Regions from separate parts of the Halomonas tibetensis genome, predicted to be linked through region 2. Evidence: predicted binding sites of a transcription regulator. Region 2 holds the regulator's gene; the other holds the start of a gene.
What was found. Region 2 encodes LexA, which represses DNA repair genes until DNA is damaged. Its sites were predicted from a motif close to TACTGTNTANNTANACAGTA; they were not measured.
Positions count from the first base shown of each region.

Region 1: the regulator LexA is predicted to act here: its motif matches at 3,979-3,998, upstream of ACFODV_RS09725 (LexA family protein).

Region 1 covers NZ_JBHRSQ010000012.1:125,759-132,945, reverse strand. Annotated here, with positions in the region: gene ACFODV_RS09755 (heme lyase CcmF/NrfE family subunit) at 1-884, opposite strand, end outside; gene ccmE (cytochrome c maturation protein CcmE) at 897-1,430, opposite strand; gene ccmD (heme exporter protein CcmD) at 1,432-1,671, opposite strand; gene ACFODV_RS09740 (heme ABC transporter permease) at 1,671-2,411, opposite strand; gene ccmB (heme exporter protein CcmB) at 2,441-3,184, opposite strand; gene ccmA (cytochrome c biogenesis heme-transporting ATPase CcmA) at 3,171-3,818, opposite strand; gene ACFODV_RS09725 (LexA family protein) at 4,036-4,521, shown strand; gene ACFODV_RS09720 (IMPACT family protein) at 4,521-5,138, shown strand; gene ACFODV_RS09715 (sodium ion-translocating decarboxylase subunit beta) at 5,243-6,565, opposite strand; gene oadA (sodium-extruding oxaloacetate decarboxylase subunit alpha) at 6,576-7,187, opposite strand, start outside.
Region 2 covers NZ_JBHRSQ010000008.1:230,898-238,084, forward strand. Annotated here, with positions in the region: gene ACFODV_RS06110 (ribonuclease J) at 1-255, opposite strand, end outside; gene purU (formyltetrahydrofolate deformylase) at 496-1,350, shown strand; gene ACFODV_RS06120 (energy-coupling factor ABC transporter permease) at 1,384-2,055, shown strand; gene dinB (DNA polymerase IV) at 2,082-3,131, opposite strand; gene lexA (transcriptional repressor LexA) at 3,164-3,814, opposite strand; gene ACFODV_RS06135 (TetR/AcrR family transcriptional regulator) at 4,102-4,767, shown strand; gene nagZ (beta-N-acetylhexosaminidase) at 4,875-5,885, shown strand; gene ACFODV_RS06145 (hypoxanthine-guanine phosphoribosyltransferase) at 5,923-6,501, shown strand; gene ACFODV_RS06150 (prepilin peptidase) at 6,519-7,187, opposite strand, start outside.

The sequences.
Region 1 (7,187 bases), on a different contig from region 2:
GTACCCAGCAACGACAGCGAGAAGGTGGTGATCGCCAGCAGCAATGTCCAGCTCTTGAAGGCGCCACGCTTTTCGGTGACTGCCAGGGAGTGCATCAGCGCCGTGCCGGTCAGCCAGGGCAGCAGGGAGGCATTTTCCACCGGATCCCAGAACCACCAGCCGCCCCAGCCCAGCTCGTAGTAAGCCCACCAACTGCCCAGGGCGATGCCCACGGTGAGGCAGGCCCAGGCCAGATTGGTCCAGGGTCGGGCCCATCGCGCCCATGCCGCGTCTAGTCGACCGCCCAGCAGGGCGGCGATGGCAAAGGCGAAGACCACCGAGAAGCCCACGTAGCCCATGTAGAGCATAGGCGGATGCATGATCAGGCCGATGTCCTGGAGCAGCGGGTTGAGATCCGCGCCGTCCGTCGGCACATGAGGCAGGATCCGCTCGAAGGGATTGGAGGTGACCAGAATAAACAGCAGGAAACCCACGCAGACCAGTCCCATCACGCCCAGCACCCGGGCGACCATGTCACGGGGGAGCTCTCGGGAGAAACTCGCCGCAAAGTAGCCCCAGCCGGCCAGCATCAGGCTCCACAGCAGGACAGAGCCTTCATGGTTGCCCCATACCGCACTGAACTTGTAGTACCAGGGCAGCATGGAGTTGGAGTTGTTGGCCACGTTGGCCACGCTGAAGTCGTCCAGCATGTAGCTGGCGGTCAAACAGGCATAGGCAATGGCAACGAACAGAAACTGCCCGGTCGCCATAGGCCGCGCGTAGGCCATCCATAGCGGACGACGGGTTGCCGCACCGGCCAAGGGCATTACCGCCTGCACCCCTGCCATCAGCAGGGCGATGACCAGGGCATAGTGGCCGATCTCGGGAATTATCTGGATGAGCATGGGCACTCCTGGTCAGTACGAACTGCTGGTGGCGCCGTCGCCATTTCTGTCACCGGCACCTTTCTCGGCTTCCAGGCGCTTGGCGACATCGGCGGCCTTCTGCTGGAAGTCCTCAGGCTTGTAGCCGGCCTCTTCCAGGGCCTGAGCCACCTCTGGTGGCATGTAGTTTTCGTCGTGGCGGGCCATTACCTGGTCCGCCTTCAGGTAGCCATCGTGTTGCATCTGGCCAACCACCACCACCCCCTGCCCTTCTCGGAACAGGTCCGGCAGAATGCCACTGTAATGGACGCGAAGATCGTCGACATAGTCGGTCACGGTAAATTCCACGTCGAGGCTGTCGGGGTTGCGAGCTACCGTACCCTCCTTGACCATGCCGCCGGCGCGAATCTGGCGTTCGAACGGAGCTTCGCCCGCAGCGATCTGCACAGGACTGAAGAAGAGATTGATGTTGGCCCGCAGGGCATAAAGCGTCAGTCCCACAGCGATAGCCGACAAGGCAACCAACCCCAGGATCACGAACAGCTTCTGCTTACGCTTCGGTGTCAGACTAAGTGTCATGACGATCACCACCCATTTGATGTGAAACTCCAGCCATCTCGCCCTGATTGGCGCCCTGGCGATTCTCGCGTCGGACCCGGCGCTGAAGGTTGCGCAGCAGCAGGCGACGTTCTGCCCTTGCGTGCAGCACAACCGCCACCAACAGCGCACCCGTCACCCCCCAGGCCGACCAGACGTAGGGAGCATGCCCCCCCATGGCAATGAATTCATTGAAGGAATCGAAGGCCATCAGCGCGTCTCCCCCGCCAGGTCACGCACCCAGCGCTTGTTGGATTCCCGGCGCAGAATCTCGCTGCGGGTGCGCATCAGGGTCAGGGCAATGAAGAAACTGTAGAAGCCCAGCACCATGATCAGCAGCGGCGCCCACATCTCCATGGGCATAGCGGCGCGCCCGGTAATGGTGAAGGTTGCCGGTTGATGCAGGGTGTACCACCAATCCACCGAGTACTTGATGATCGGGATGTTGATGACGCCCACCATGGCCAGCACCGAAGCGGCCCGGGAGGCACTGTCACGACTCGTGAAAGCCCCGCGCAAGGCGATCACGCCCAGGTAGAGAAATAGCAGGATAAGCATCGAGGTGAGTCGTGCATCCCACATCCACCAGGTTCCCCAGGTAGGCACCCCCCACACTGCACCGGAAAACAGCGACACGAAGGTCATGGCCGCTCCCAGCGGGGCCATCATGGCCGCTGCCATATCGGCCACCTTGATTTTCCAGACCATGTAGACCAGCCCGGCCACCGCCATGGACACGAAAATGGACTGGGCAAGGAAAGCTGCCGGCACGTGCACATAGATAATACGGAAGCTGTTGCCCTGCTGATAGTCAGCCGGCGCAAAGGCCAGGCCCCAAACGGAACCGACAAGAATTAGAGCCACCGCAGCGATCCAGAACCAGGGCATAAGGCGAGCGCTTATGCCGTAGAACCACTTGGGCGAGCCGAGCTTGTGAATGAAGGACCAGATCATGCCCATGGTAACTCTCGCTTGAATGTTCAACCGTTGATGCTGATGCGCAGCGACGCTGCAATGGCCCAGGGCGCTAGCATCAACGACAGGGCCAGCAGGGCCCCCAGAATGGCAAGGTGAGCCGCTGCTCCATCGCCCACAATGGCCGCCTGTACCGCGCCGGCACCGAAGATAAGCACCGGAATGTAGAGCGGTAGTACCAGCAGCGATAGCAGCACACCTCCGCGGGAAAGTCCTACGGTGAGCGCCGCACCGATGGCGCCGATCAGGCTCAAACTGGCCGTGCCCAGCGCCAGCGAGAACGCCAGCACCAGGTAGCTGCCGGCCGGCAACGACAACATGATACCCAACACCGGCGCCATCAGCGCCAGCGGCAGACCCGTCAGCAGCCAGTGTACTGTCACCTTGGCCAGCGCCAGCATAGGCAGCGGCTGCGGGGTCAGCAGCAGCTGCTCCAGAGAACCGTCGTCGTAATCCCCGCGGAACAGGCTGTCCAGAGAAAGCAGCGCCGCTAGCAGCGCCGCCACCCACAGCAGACCCGGCGCAATGGTGGCAAGCAGCTGAGGATCCGGCGAGATACCGATCGGAAAGAGGGTAATGACCAGCGCAAAGAACACCAGGGGATTGAGCACCTCGCTACGCCGACGCATCAGAAGCAACAGGTCCCGTCGAAGGGTCGCCCAGAGTGCGACTGCCAGTCCGCCGCCAGGTTCCCGCCGCGACACGCTGCGGCCATCTCCAGATGTCAGCTGAGTCTCAGAACCCGCCATGTGGCTGCCCCCCTCTGCCCAGATGAACCCGGCGCAGCTCGTCGGTATTCCTGAGCTCATGGTGGGTGGTGACCAGCACGCAGCCGCCTGACCGAGCATGCACAATCATCCTCTCCTCCAGCGCCGCGACGCCGTCCCGGTCAATGGCGGTGAAAGGCTCATCGAGCACCCAGAGAGGCCGCGGCGTCAGCTCCAGACGAGCCAGGGCGACGCGGCGCTGTTGCCCCGCCGAAAGCTGCCCTGCCGGCACATCCTCGAAGCCCACCAGTCCCACCGACTCCAACGCCGCCAGGCGAGCCGCCTCGTTGTCGTTATCGCCGGCTAGGGCTTGATACCAGGCCAGGTTCTCAAGCGGCGTCAGGGCGGCCTTGACGCCCGGCGCATGGCCCAGGTAGAGCAAATTCTCGAGGAAAGCCTGACGCGATTCACGCATCGGCATGCCGTTCCAAAAAAGCTCGCCCAGATAATCGGCCAGCTGGCCGGAGAGGATCTTAAGCAGGGTGGTCTTGCCGCTACCATTGGGCCCTTCGATGCGGACGATCTCGCCGCCACAGATATCCAGATCGAGGTCTTCGAAGAGCCAGCGATCATCCCGTTCGCAGGCCAACTTCCGGGCTTGCAGGCTCAAGCTCAAGGCACTCTCCGGGATGAGTTATTTGGCTCGAGACTCTACACGGAAAGCGGTTTTCCTGCCAGATTCTCATCTGCGTCAGCCAGTCGCGGTTGACCCCAGTCAAACCTTGTAACGATGGTCTCCCCTTGCGTGATCGGTCGCCACTGCTATTCTTCCCATATACTGTATATCTCGACAGTATAAAAATCAGCGCAGCTGACGACAGGAGACCCTCACCATGCCCGAAGTCTACGCCCGGTTCCTTCTTCGCCGTCCCAACCTCCCCCTGGCCGAGGCCTGGATCCACCTGGATGGACCGGACGCGACCGACGAGCATCTGGTTGATATTCCGCTGCTCGGCAGCGTATCAGCGGGGCTGCCTATCGAGGCCTGTCTGGACAGCGCCACCATCCGGGTGCCCGGACGCATGGTGCGCCGCAACACCTATGCCCTGCGGGTGCGCGGCAACTCCATGATCGATTGCAACATCTTCGATGGTGATGTGATCATCATCGAGCGTCAGGAAAGCGCCGAGAACGGCGAGACTGCCGTAGTGATGATCAACAATCAGGAGGTCACCCTGAAAAAGCTCTACATCGAGAAGTCCGGCGTCCGCCTGCAGCCCGCCAACGAACGTATGGCGCCCATCTACCTGAAAAACAGCGACATTCAGGTGCTGGGACTGGTGATGGGCGTGGTACGCCAGGAGGAACTGGCCGCCTGATGCGCTACCCCGTCCCCGACCTTGTTCCCGGCACTTGGCGAGAGTGCGAACTGGAGGTGGAGAAGAGCCGCTTCATCACCTGGCTGTCCTACATCCCCGACGTGACCGATTTTGAGTCGCTGCTGGCAGAGGCGCGGAGGTGCCATCCCGGTGCCAGCCATCACTGTACCTCCTTCATCGCCGGCCCGCCCGGCGAGCAGAGTGCCATCGGCTTCTCGGACGACGGCGAACCCGGCGGTACTGCAGGGCGGCCCATGTACCGCGTGCTCGAAGGTTCCGGACTCGGCCAGGTCGGCTGCGTGGTAACCCGCTACTTCGGTGGGACCAAGCTGGGAACCGGCGGTCTTGCCCGGGCCTATGCCCAGGCCGTGGCCCAGGCTCTGGAGTCACTGCCACGCCGCGAGGTCGTCGAGCGCCGTCCTCTCCATTTGAAAGTCGACTTCGCCGGCGAGGCCGAAACGCGAACTTGGCTGGGCGAGCAGCATATCCCCGTGGAGGCCGCCGACTATGCTGCCGAGGGCGTGACCCTTAGAGTGGGCTGGCCCATCGATACCCCGGTAGAACTCAGCAAATTGGAATCGCGCCTGCGCGGGCGTCTGTCATTGCTCGACGAGTGATGCCGATTTTTACTTCGCGTTAATCACTGCTGCACGCCATCCCATGCAAACGGCGCCCCGCGGGACGCCGTTTGCATGGCTTTGAATCAGCGCGTTGGCGAGTCTCAGCCCAGATATTTGATCATCACCCCAGCAGCCACCGCCGAACCGATCACGCCGGCCACGTTGGGTCCCATGGCGTGCATCAGCAGGAAGTTGTGAGGATTGGACTCCAGCCCCACCTTGTTGGCGACTCGCGCCGCCATGGGCACTGCGGAGACGCCGGCTGCGCCGATCAGCGGGTTGATCGGCATCTTGCTCATCACGTTCATGAGCTTGGCCATGAGGATGCCAGCTGAGGTGCCGATGGCAAAGGCCACCATACCCAGCGCCATGATCCCTAGGGTCTCCACCGCCAGAAAGCTCTCGGCCATCAGTTTGGAACCCACGGCCAGGCCCAGCACGATGGTGACGATGTTGATCAGGGCATTCTGAGCGGTGTCGGTTAATCGCTCCACCACGCCGCACTCACGCATCAGGTTCCCGAAGCAAAACATCCCCAGCAGCGGGGCGGCATCCGGCAGGAACAGTGCCACCAATACCAGCAGGGCCAGCGGGAAGATAATCTTCTCGAGCTTCGACACCGGGCGCAGTTGGGTCATGGTGATCTCGCGCTCACGCTTCGTGGTCAGTAGCTTCATGATCGGCGGCTGGATCATCGGCACCAGCGCCATGTAAGCGTAGGCGGCCACGGCGATCGCCCCCAGCAGCTCCGGCGCCAGCATGCTCGAGACATAGATCGAGGTGGGACCATCGGCACCGCCGATAATGCCGATAGCCGCTGACTGCTCGAGGGTGAAATCCATCCAGCCCATGGCTGACATGCCCACCGCCCCAAAAAGAGTCGCGAAAATGCCGAATTGCGCCGCCGCACCCAGGAACAGGGTGCGCGGATTAGCCAGAAGCGGGCCGAAATCGGTCATTGCCCCCACGCCCATGAAGATGATCAGCGGAGCGATTCCCGATTCCACAGCGACCTTGTAGAAGACGTAGAGCAGGCCGTCACCGTAGCCGACGTTGACCGCCACATCCTTGGCAGCACGCAGTTGATCGGGAGAGGCACCGTCGTCCACCAGCGCCTTGAGAGTGGCACGCCACGTTTCTTCCGCCGCCAGCGGGTCCAGGGTGGCGGCGAGGGCGCTGGCCATTTGCTGGAGCACCGCCGGACGTGCCACTTCGATGGCCTGATCCAGCGCCGAGATAGCCAGTCCCGCCTCGGGAATATTGGCCAGAATGCCACCGAAGCCGATCGGCACCAGCAGCAGAGGCTCGAACTTCTTGGCGATGGCCAGGTAGAGCAGCACCATGCCCACCACGATCATCGCAGCCTGTCCGAGGGTCAGATTGTAGGCTCCCGAGCCGTACCAAAGAGTTACCAGCTTTTCCATAGGAAGGCCCTTAGAGCTCGATGAGCACGTCGCCGACGGCGACGCTGTCGCCCTCGCCAACCTTGACGGCAGAGACGGTGCCGGCGGTTGCTGCGCGCACCTCGGTCTCCATCTTCATCGCCTCGAGGATGATCACCACATCCCCCTCCTTGACCGCATCCCCCGGGCGCACATTAACCTTGAAGATGTTGCCGGCCAACGGCGCACTAATCACCTCGCCAGTGGGGGCCGGTGCCACTTCTGCAGCCGCCGACTGGGCAGCGCCGTTCTGCTCCTGGACATCGGCGATTTCACCCCCCTCTGCGACCTCGACAACATAGGCCTTGCCGTTGACCTTGACGGTATAGGTCTCGGGCCCGGCCGGTGAGCCGCTGCTGACGGCAGGTGCCTTGGCAGAGGCCTTTGCTGGCAGGTTGGCGCTGGCATCCGGCGTCTCTTTCCCGGGGGCTTGAGGTGCCGGCTCGAAGGCGTCCGAGTTGTCGCGATTCTTGAGGAACTTCAGGCCGATCTGAGGGAAGAGCGCATAGGTCAGCACATCATCGATCTCGCGCTCGCCTTCTGCCAGACGGATACCCTCCGCCTTGGCCTTCGCCTTCAGCTCTGTGGCGAGATTGTCCATCTC
Region 2 (7,187 bases):
GGCGGCGGCTAGCGGAGTGGCCCAGATGGGGCAGCCCCACTTAGGCCATAGCCAGGCGGCGGCGCCAATATGGTCCTCGTGCCCGTGGGTAATGATCAGCGCACGAGGGCGAATGCCCAAGGGAGTCAGGGTGTCCAGGTTAGGCACCTGGAGGGGGCTGTCGGGTAGGTCCTGACGTATCATCATCCCGCAGTCCACCGCGACCCACTCTTCTTCCTGGTCCCTTTCACCGTAACCATAAAGGCTCAGGTTCATGCCGATCTCGCCACAGCCTCCCAGCGGCAGGAAGTGCAGGGGAGGACGACGGCGAGGGCGAATCTGAACTCTGGGCTGTGGCATCGGGGGAAGTGGGCTCGGAAAGTGTGCCTTCACTATACGGGATGGGCCCGGGCAGCCACAACGCGTGCCGCTTCACGGGTGCCGGAACCCCCTGTTTTCGCTACACTGTCAGCCTGTACGCCTAGACGTTACTCCCAACCCAGCCAGAGTCACCTCATGTCACACTACTATCGCCTGGTGGTCTCGTGCCCCGATCGGGTGGGCATCGTTTCACGGGTGTCCGGATTCATCGCCGGCCATGGCGGTTCCATCACCGAGGCGAGCCAGCACTCCGACCTGGAGACCGGACGCTTCTTCATGCGCTACGTGATCCTGGCCGACTCCATCGGCATGCCCCCCGAGACGTTGCGCGAGGCCTTCGCCCCCATCGCCGAAGCGTTCGACATGACCTGGGCGCTCACCGATACTCGCAATCGCCCCAGGGTGGTGCTGATGGTCTCGAAGGAATCCCACTGTTTGGTGGACCTGCTCTACCGGTGGACTGCCGGCGAGCTCGACTGCGATATCGCCGCGGTGATTTCAAATCACGAGACCATGCGCGGCCTCGTGGAGTGGCACGGCATTGCTTATCATCACGTGCCGGTAAGCCCCGACGAGAAGCAGGTCGCCTTCGACGAGGTCGTGCGCCTGGTGGATGAGGTCCGGGCCGACTGCGTGGTGCTAGCCCGCTATATGCAGATCCTGCCGCAGTCGATCTGTGAACGCTATGCCGGTCGTGTGATCAATATTCACCATAGCTTTCTGCCCTCGTTCGCCGGGGCCAAGCCCTACCATCAGGCCTATGAGCGGGGCGTAAAGTTGATTGGCGCCACCTGCCACTATGTCACCGAAGAGCTCGACGCCGGCCCGATCATCGAGCAGGACATCCACCGGGTCACGCATTGCCACACCCCTGGCGATCTTGTGCGCTTCGGCCGCGACGTGGAGAAGTCGGTGCTGGCACGCGGGCTGCGCTGGCATCTGGAGGATCGCGTGCTGATCCACGGCAACAAGACGGTAGTCTTCGCCTAATCGGGCAAGCAGTGTTACGACGAGAGGCACTTCATGTCATTTTCTCAAGCGGTGATCGCCCCCTGGCTGCTGATGCTCTGTGGCCTGGTGTCGTTTCTGCTCTACGGCCTGGCGCTGGCCCAGCGACCCTGGAGAGCACTGCTCGCGGATACTGCGCTGCAACACCGCTGGCTTGCCGCCACCGTGGCAGTGCTATTGATGTGGCAGCTGCGCGCCCAGGCGGTGGACTGGCTCTCTTTGCACCTGATGTTCACCGCGCTGCTCACCCTGGTCTTCAAGGCCCCGCTTGCGCTCACTTCAATCCTGATCGTCAACCTCGCGGCGGTGATTACCGGTCGCGTCGACTGGCCGCTGCTGGGCGTCAACCTGCTGGTCACCGGGGTGATACCGGCGCTGGTCACGGTGCTGATCTGGCGACTCGTGGACCGCCGACTGCCCGATAACCTGATGGTCTTCATGTTCGTCTGTGGCTTTTTTGGCGCTGCGCTTTCGACGCTGGTCGCAGGCTTAGCGGCGGTGGGGCTTATGGCTCTTGGCGCCAGTGACGCCCACGCCCTCTACCAGGCCATGGAGTACGCTCGCTTCCTGCCGCTGTTGATGCCCTCCGAGGCCTTCATCACCGGCATGCTCATGACCATTCTGCTGGTTTATCATCCCAACTGGGTCGCCACCTTCAACGACCACCGCTATATCGATACCCAGTAGCATCGGCTAGTGTTTCGCACACCACATCAGCCGATCGGCAGCGTCAGCTGGCGGCGATGAGACTCCGGTAGCAGGCGGGCGCCGACGCCGAGCAGGCGAACCGGGCGGCGGCCACGTTCCCAGGCCTGTTCGAGAAGGCGGGAGAAACTCTCGGGGGAGGGGGCCAGGCCGCGGCTCTCCAGGGTGGTCAGGCTGAAGTCGTCGAAGCGCACTTTCACCACTACCCCGGCCAGGGGAGGGTGACCGTGGCGGGCGATGCGCTCCTCTAGTTTCTGGCAAAGCGGCGCCAAGGCCTGGCGGCAACTGGCGAGATCGGGCAGGTCCTGGGCAAAGGTGCTCTCTACGCTGATTGACTTGCGCTCGCGCTCCAGGCGCACCGGCCGCTCATCGATGCCCCGGGCCAGCTCGAAAAGCCGCTTGCCAAACTTGCCGAAGGCCTCGAGTAGCCGCTCCAGCGGCACTTCGCCCAGTGCCGCACAGGTGGTAATGCCCATGGCATCCAAGCGGGCACCGGTGGCGGGCCCCACGCCGTGGAGCTTTTTCACCGGCAGCGCCTGCAGGAAATCCTCCATGCGCTCCGGGGTGATCACCGTCAGGCCGTTGGGCTTTTCCCAGTCGCTGGCTATCTTGGCCAGGAACTTGTTGGGCGCCACCCCCACGGAGAGGGTGATGCCGGTGCGCGCGAGGCTCTCTTCCTTGAGCCAGCGGGCCATCCAGGTGGCGCTGCCGGAAAAGCGCTCCACCTCACTGACGTCGAGGAAGGCCTCGTCCAGGGAGAGGGGCTCCACCAGAGGAGTCAGCTCATGGAAGATCGCCTGGACCTGCTGAGAGACGTCGCGGTACTTGTCGAAGTTGCCGGGCAGCAGGGTGAGGTGGGGGCAGAGGCGCAAGGCTCGGGCCGTGGGCATCGCCGAATGGATGCCGAAGACCCGGGCGGGGTAGTTGCAGGTGGCGATGACCCCGCGTCGCTCGGGACTTCCACCGATAGCCAGCGGCAGTTCCGTGAGCGCGGGGTTGTCGCGCATTTCCACCGCCGCGAAGAAGCAGTCGCAGTCGGCATGAAGGATCTTTCTCATGGGGCAAACTCGGTAAGGGCCCTTGTCGGCGCCTACCCCAGTGCCTGGCCGCTGCCGCCGCGAATCACGCCCACCCCGATGCCCTCGATCTCCAGCGCTTGATGGCGCAGGTCTACCTCGATGGGAGCGAACTCTGAATTCTCGGCGCTCAGGGTGACCACGTGTCCGCTGCGCTGGAAGCGCTTCACGGTTACCTCGTCCTCCAGGCGCGCTACCACGATCTGGCCGTCGCGCACCCGCTCGGTGCGGTGCACGGCAAGCAGATCACCCTCCAGGATACCGACATCCTTCATGGAAAGGCCGCGGACCCTAAGCAGGTAGTCGGCCCGGGGCGTGAAGTACTCAGGGGGCAACGGGCAGTAGCGATCGATATGCTCGGCGGCTAGGATCGGGCTTCCCGCAGCCACTTCGCCGATGATTGCCAGCCCCTGCAGCGGGGCATCGCCCTCAGCGACGGGTTCCTGCTCCTGGGCGGGTAGGCGTATGCCGCGGGAGGTGCCTGCGATCATGCGGATGGCGCCCTTCTTCTCGAGCGCCCGCAGGTGCTCTTCGGCGGCGTTGGGAGAGCGGAACCCCAGGGCCCGGGCAATCTCGGCCCGGGTGGGCGGATAGCCAAGGTCCTGGAGGGTCTTGACGATAAAGTCATAGACGTTTTGCTGGCGCTGGGTGAGGGGGCGTGCCATGCGACCTCCGAGGCGGAATCGGCGACTGGGTGAATACGTTAGTGATCAAGTATACAGCATGTTATTCCATCCAGTAATGGGTGTTTTGCTGGCGCCCACCAGAAGCCTCCGTCGCGCTGATAGAAGTAAGGCTTCGTTTAAAACGCGTTGTCCCGCCGGGCATTGAGAATGGTGCTTCGGCTGGCTTACAATTCATTTTACGTTTGAAACACCTGTTTATGACCGGGATTCTTATCGGGACTCTATATCGGGACTTTCTATCGGGACTTTTTATCGGGACTCTCCAAATGGCCCAGACCGACACCGTCACCCGCATCCTTGATACGGCCGAGGTGCTGTTCGCCGAGCGTGGCTTCGCCGAGACCTCGCTGCGCACCATCACCAGCAAGGCCAAGGTTAATCTGGCCGCGGTGAACTACCACTTCGGCTCAAAGAAATCGCTGATCCAGGCGGTGTTTGCCCGCTATCTTGACCCCTTCACCGAGCGCTTTCACCGCGCCCTGGACGAGCTCCAGGCTCACTACGGCGACGAGGTGATCCCCCTTGAGGAGCTGCTGGAGACCATGGCGCGCAGCGTGCTGGAGGTGCCTGCGGAGCGCAACAGCCTCAAGGTCTTCATGCGCCTGCTGGGGCTCGCTTACAGCCAGGCCCAAGGGCACCTGCGCCGCTATATTCAGGAGGAGTACGGCAGCGTCTTTACCCGCTTCACCGAACTGGTTCGCCAGGCCACTCCCGAGCTTCCCGATGCCGAACGCTTCTGGCGCCTTCACTTCATGCTCGGCACGGTGATCTTCACCCTCTCCGGCCTTGACGCGCTCCGCGACATCGCCGAGAAGGATTATCAGGAACATGTCACGGTGCGCGATCTGATCCGACGCCTGCGCCCGGTGGTGGTCGCCGCCATGCAGGCTCCGCTGCCGACGCCGGTTACGCTGGCAGCCCAGGAAGCCTGAACGGTGCTTGATTGCCATGGGCGCCGGCGGCGCTGTCACTCCCGCTAGCGATGCCCTAGACTCTTGTCCCTTTAAACTCTTACCCCTTTCATGCCATGGAATCGATCATGCCCACGACCCTTGGTCCGGTGATGCTTGACCTGGAAGGTACCGCCCTCACTGCCGAGGAGCGCACGCTGCTGGCACGTCCCGAGGTGGGAGGGGTCATTCTGTTTGCCCGCAACACCGAATCGGCGGAGCAGGTGCGCGAACTGAGCCTGGCGATTCGCTCGGTCCGCCCGGAGCTGCTGCTGGCCATCGACCAGGAGGGTGGCCGGGTGCAGCGTCTGCGCCAGGGCGTCACCCGGTTGCCGTCCATGGCGCGACTGGCGGCGGGCGTGGCCCGCCATCCCGAGGTCACCCGGCGGCTCTGCCAGGACGCCGGCTGGCTGCTGGGTATGGAAATGGCCGCCTGCGGCTTGGATCTGAGCTTCGCTCCCGTGCTCGACGTCGACGACGGCACGTCCACGGTGATCGGTGATCGCAGCTTTTCCGCCGACCCCGAGATCGTTGCCGCCCTGGCCGGCGCCTTCGTCAACGGCCTGCACGAGGCCGGCATGGTGGCTGTGGGCAAGCACTTTCCCGGCCACGGAGGCGTAGCCGCGGACTCCCACCATGAACTGCCGGTGGACCCCCGCCCGCTGGAGGTCCTTCGCCAGCGCGACCTTGTGCCCTTCACCCGGCTGGCCGGCCGCCTGGACGGCATCATGCCCGCCCACGTGGTCTATTCCGCCTTCGATTCCCGCCCTGCCGGTTTCTCGCCGGTCTGGCTTGGTCTGCTGCGCCAGAGCCTTGGCTTCAAGGGCGTGATCTTCTCCGACGACCTGAGCATGGCCGGGGCCGCCTCTGCCGGCAGCCCCGGCGAGCGTGCCCTCGCGGCGCTGAATGCCGGCTGCGACATGTTGCTGGTGTGCAATGACCGTGCCGCGGCAACCGATGTGCTCGACGCTTGCCGTCAGCGCCCCGGTGTCAGCCGCCTCACCCGGCTGCGCTACGGCCGGGCCCGTCCGGTGCTCTCGACGCTTACCGCGCTCTCCCGCTGGCGCCGCGTCCACGCCCACCTCGAGGCCCTGGCCTGAGCCCTCTGCCTTTTTTCTTCGACCGCGAGCCACCGTAATGCCCAAACTCGATGCCGATCTTCACCCGTCCCTTGCCGACATGCGCGAGGTGATGGACAGCGCCGACTGCCTGATCACCCAGGAGGCCGTGCAGCGCGCCCTGGACCGCATGGCCGCCGAGATCACTCGCGACCTCGGCGAGCAGCTGCCGGTCTTCTACTGCGTGATGAACGGCGGCCTGATCACCACCGGCCACCTGCTGCCGCGCCTCGGCTTCCCGCTGGAGGTGGACTACCTGCACGCCACCCGCTATCGGGGCGGTACCCGCGGCGGCGAGCTGTTCTGGCGCGTCTCTCCTGAAGTGCCCATGGCCGGCCGCCACGTGGTGATCGTCGACGACATCCTCGATGAGGGCGCCACCCTGGCCGCCATCCTCGCCTACTGCCGCGAGGCCGGCGCCGCCAGCATCTCCACCGCGGTGCTCGTCGACAAGCAGCACGACCGCAAGGCGATTCCTGACCTCAAGGCCGACTACTGCAGCCTGGAGGTCGCCGACCGCTATGTCTTCGGCTTCGGCATGGACTACAAGGGCTACTGGCGCAACGCACCCGGCATCTTCGCGCCCCGGGGCATGTAAATACGGGATGGTGGGGATTACAGCAGAAAGAACTGCCCATACACCGCCATGAGCGGCTCCCCGGCCAGCAGGGCCACCCAGCCGGCCAGCGCCAGATAGGGCCCGAAGGGCATCGGCGCGCCGCGCAGCCGCGGCATTGCCAGCTGCACCAGGATGCCGATGATGGCGCCGATCCCCGCGGAGAGGATCAGCAACAGCGGCAGATACTGCCACCCCATCCAGGCGCCGAGTGCCGCCAGCAGCTTGAAGTCGCCGTAGCCCATGCCCTCCTTGCCGGTGATCAATTTGAACGCCCAGTAGAAGCTCCACAGCACCAGATACCCCGCCATGGCGCCGATTACGGCACTCGGCAGAAGCAGCGGCTGGAACAGCAGCTGGTAGAGCAGCCCCGCCCACAGCAGCGGCAGGGTAAGAAGGTCCGGGAGCAGTTGGGTACGCAGGTCGATTACCGCCATGGCCAGCAGCGCCAGGCAGGCCCCCAGCACGAAGAGACCCTGCCAGCTCGGCCCGAAGAGTGCCACCACGGCCAGTGTTAGCACTCCGCCGGCCAGCTCCACCAGAGGATATTGGGGACTGATGCGTGTGCCACAGCTGGCGCAGCGCCCGCGGCGCTTTAGCCAGCCGACCACCGGCAAGTTGTCGTGCCAGGCGATGGGCGTCTCGCAGCTGGGGCACATCGAGCGCGG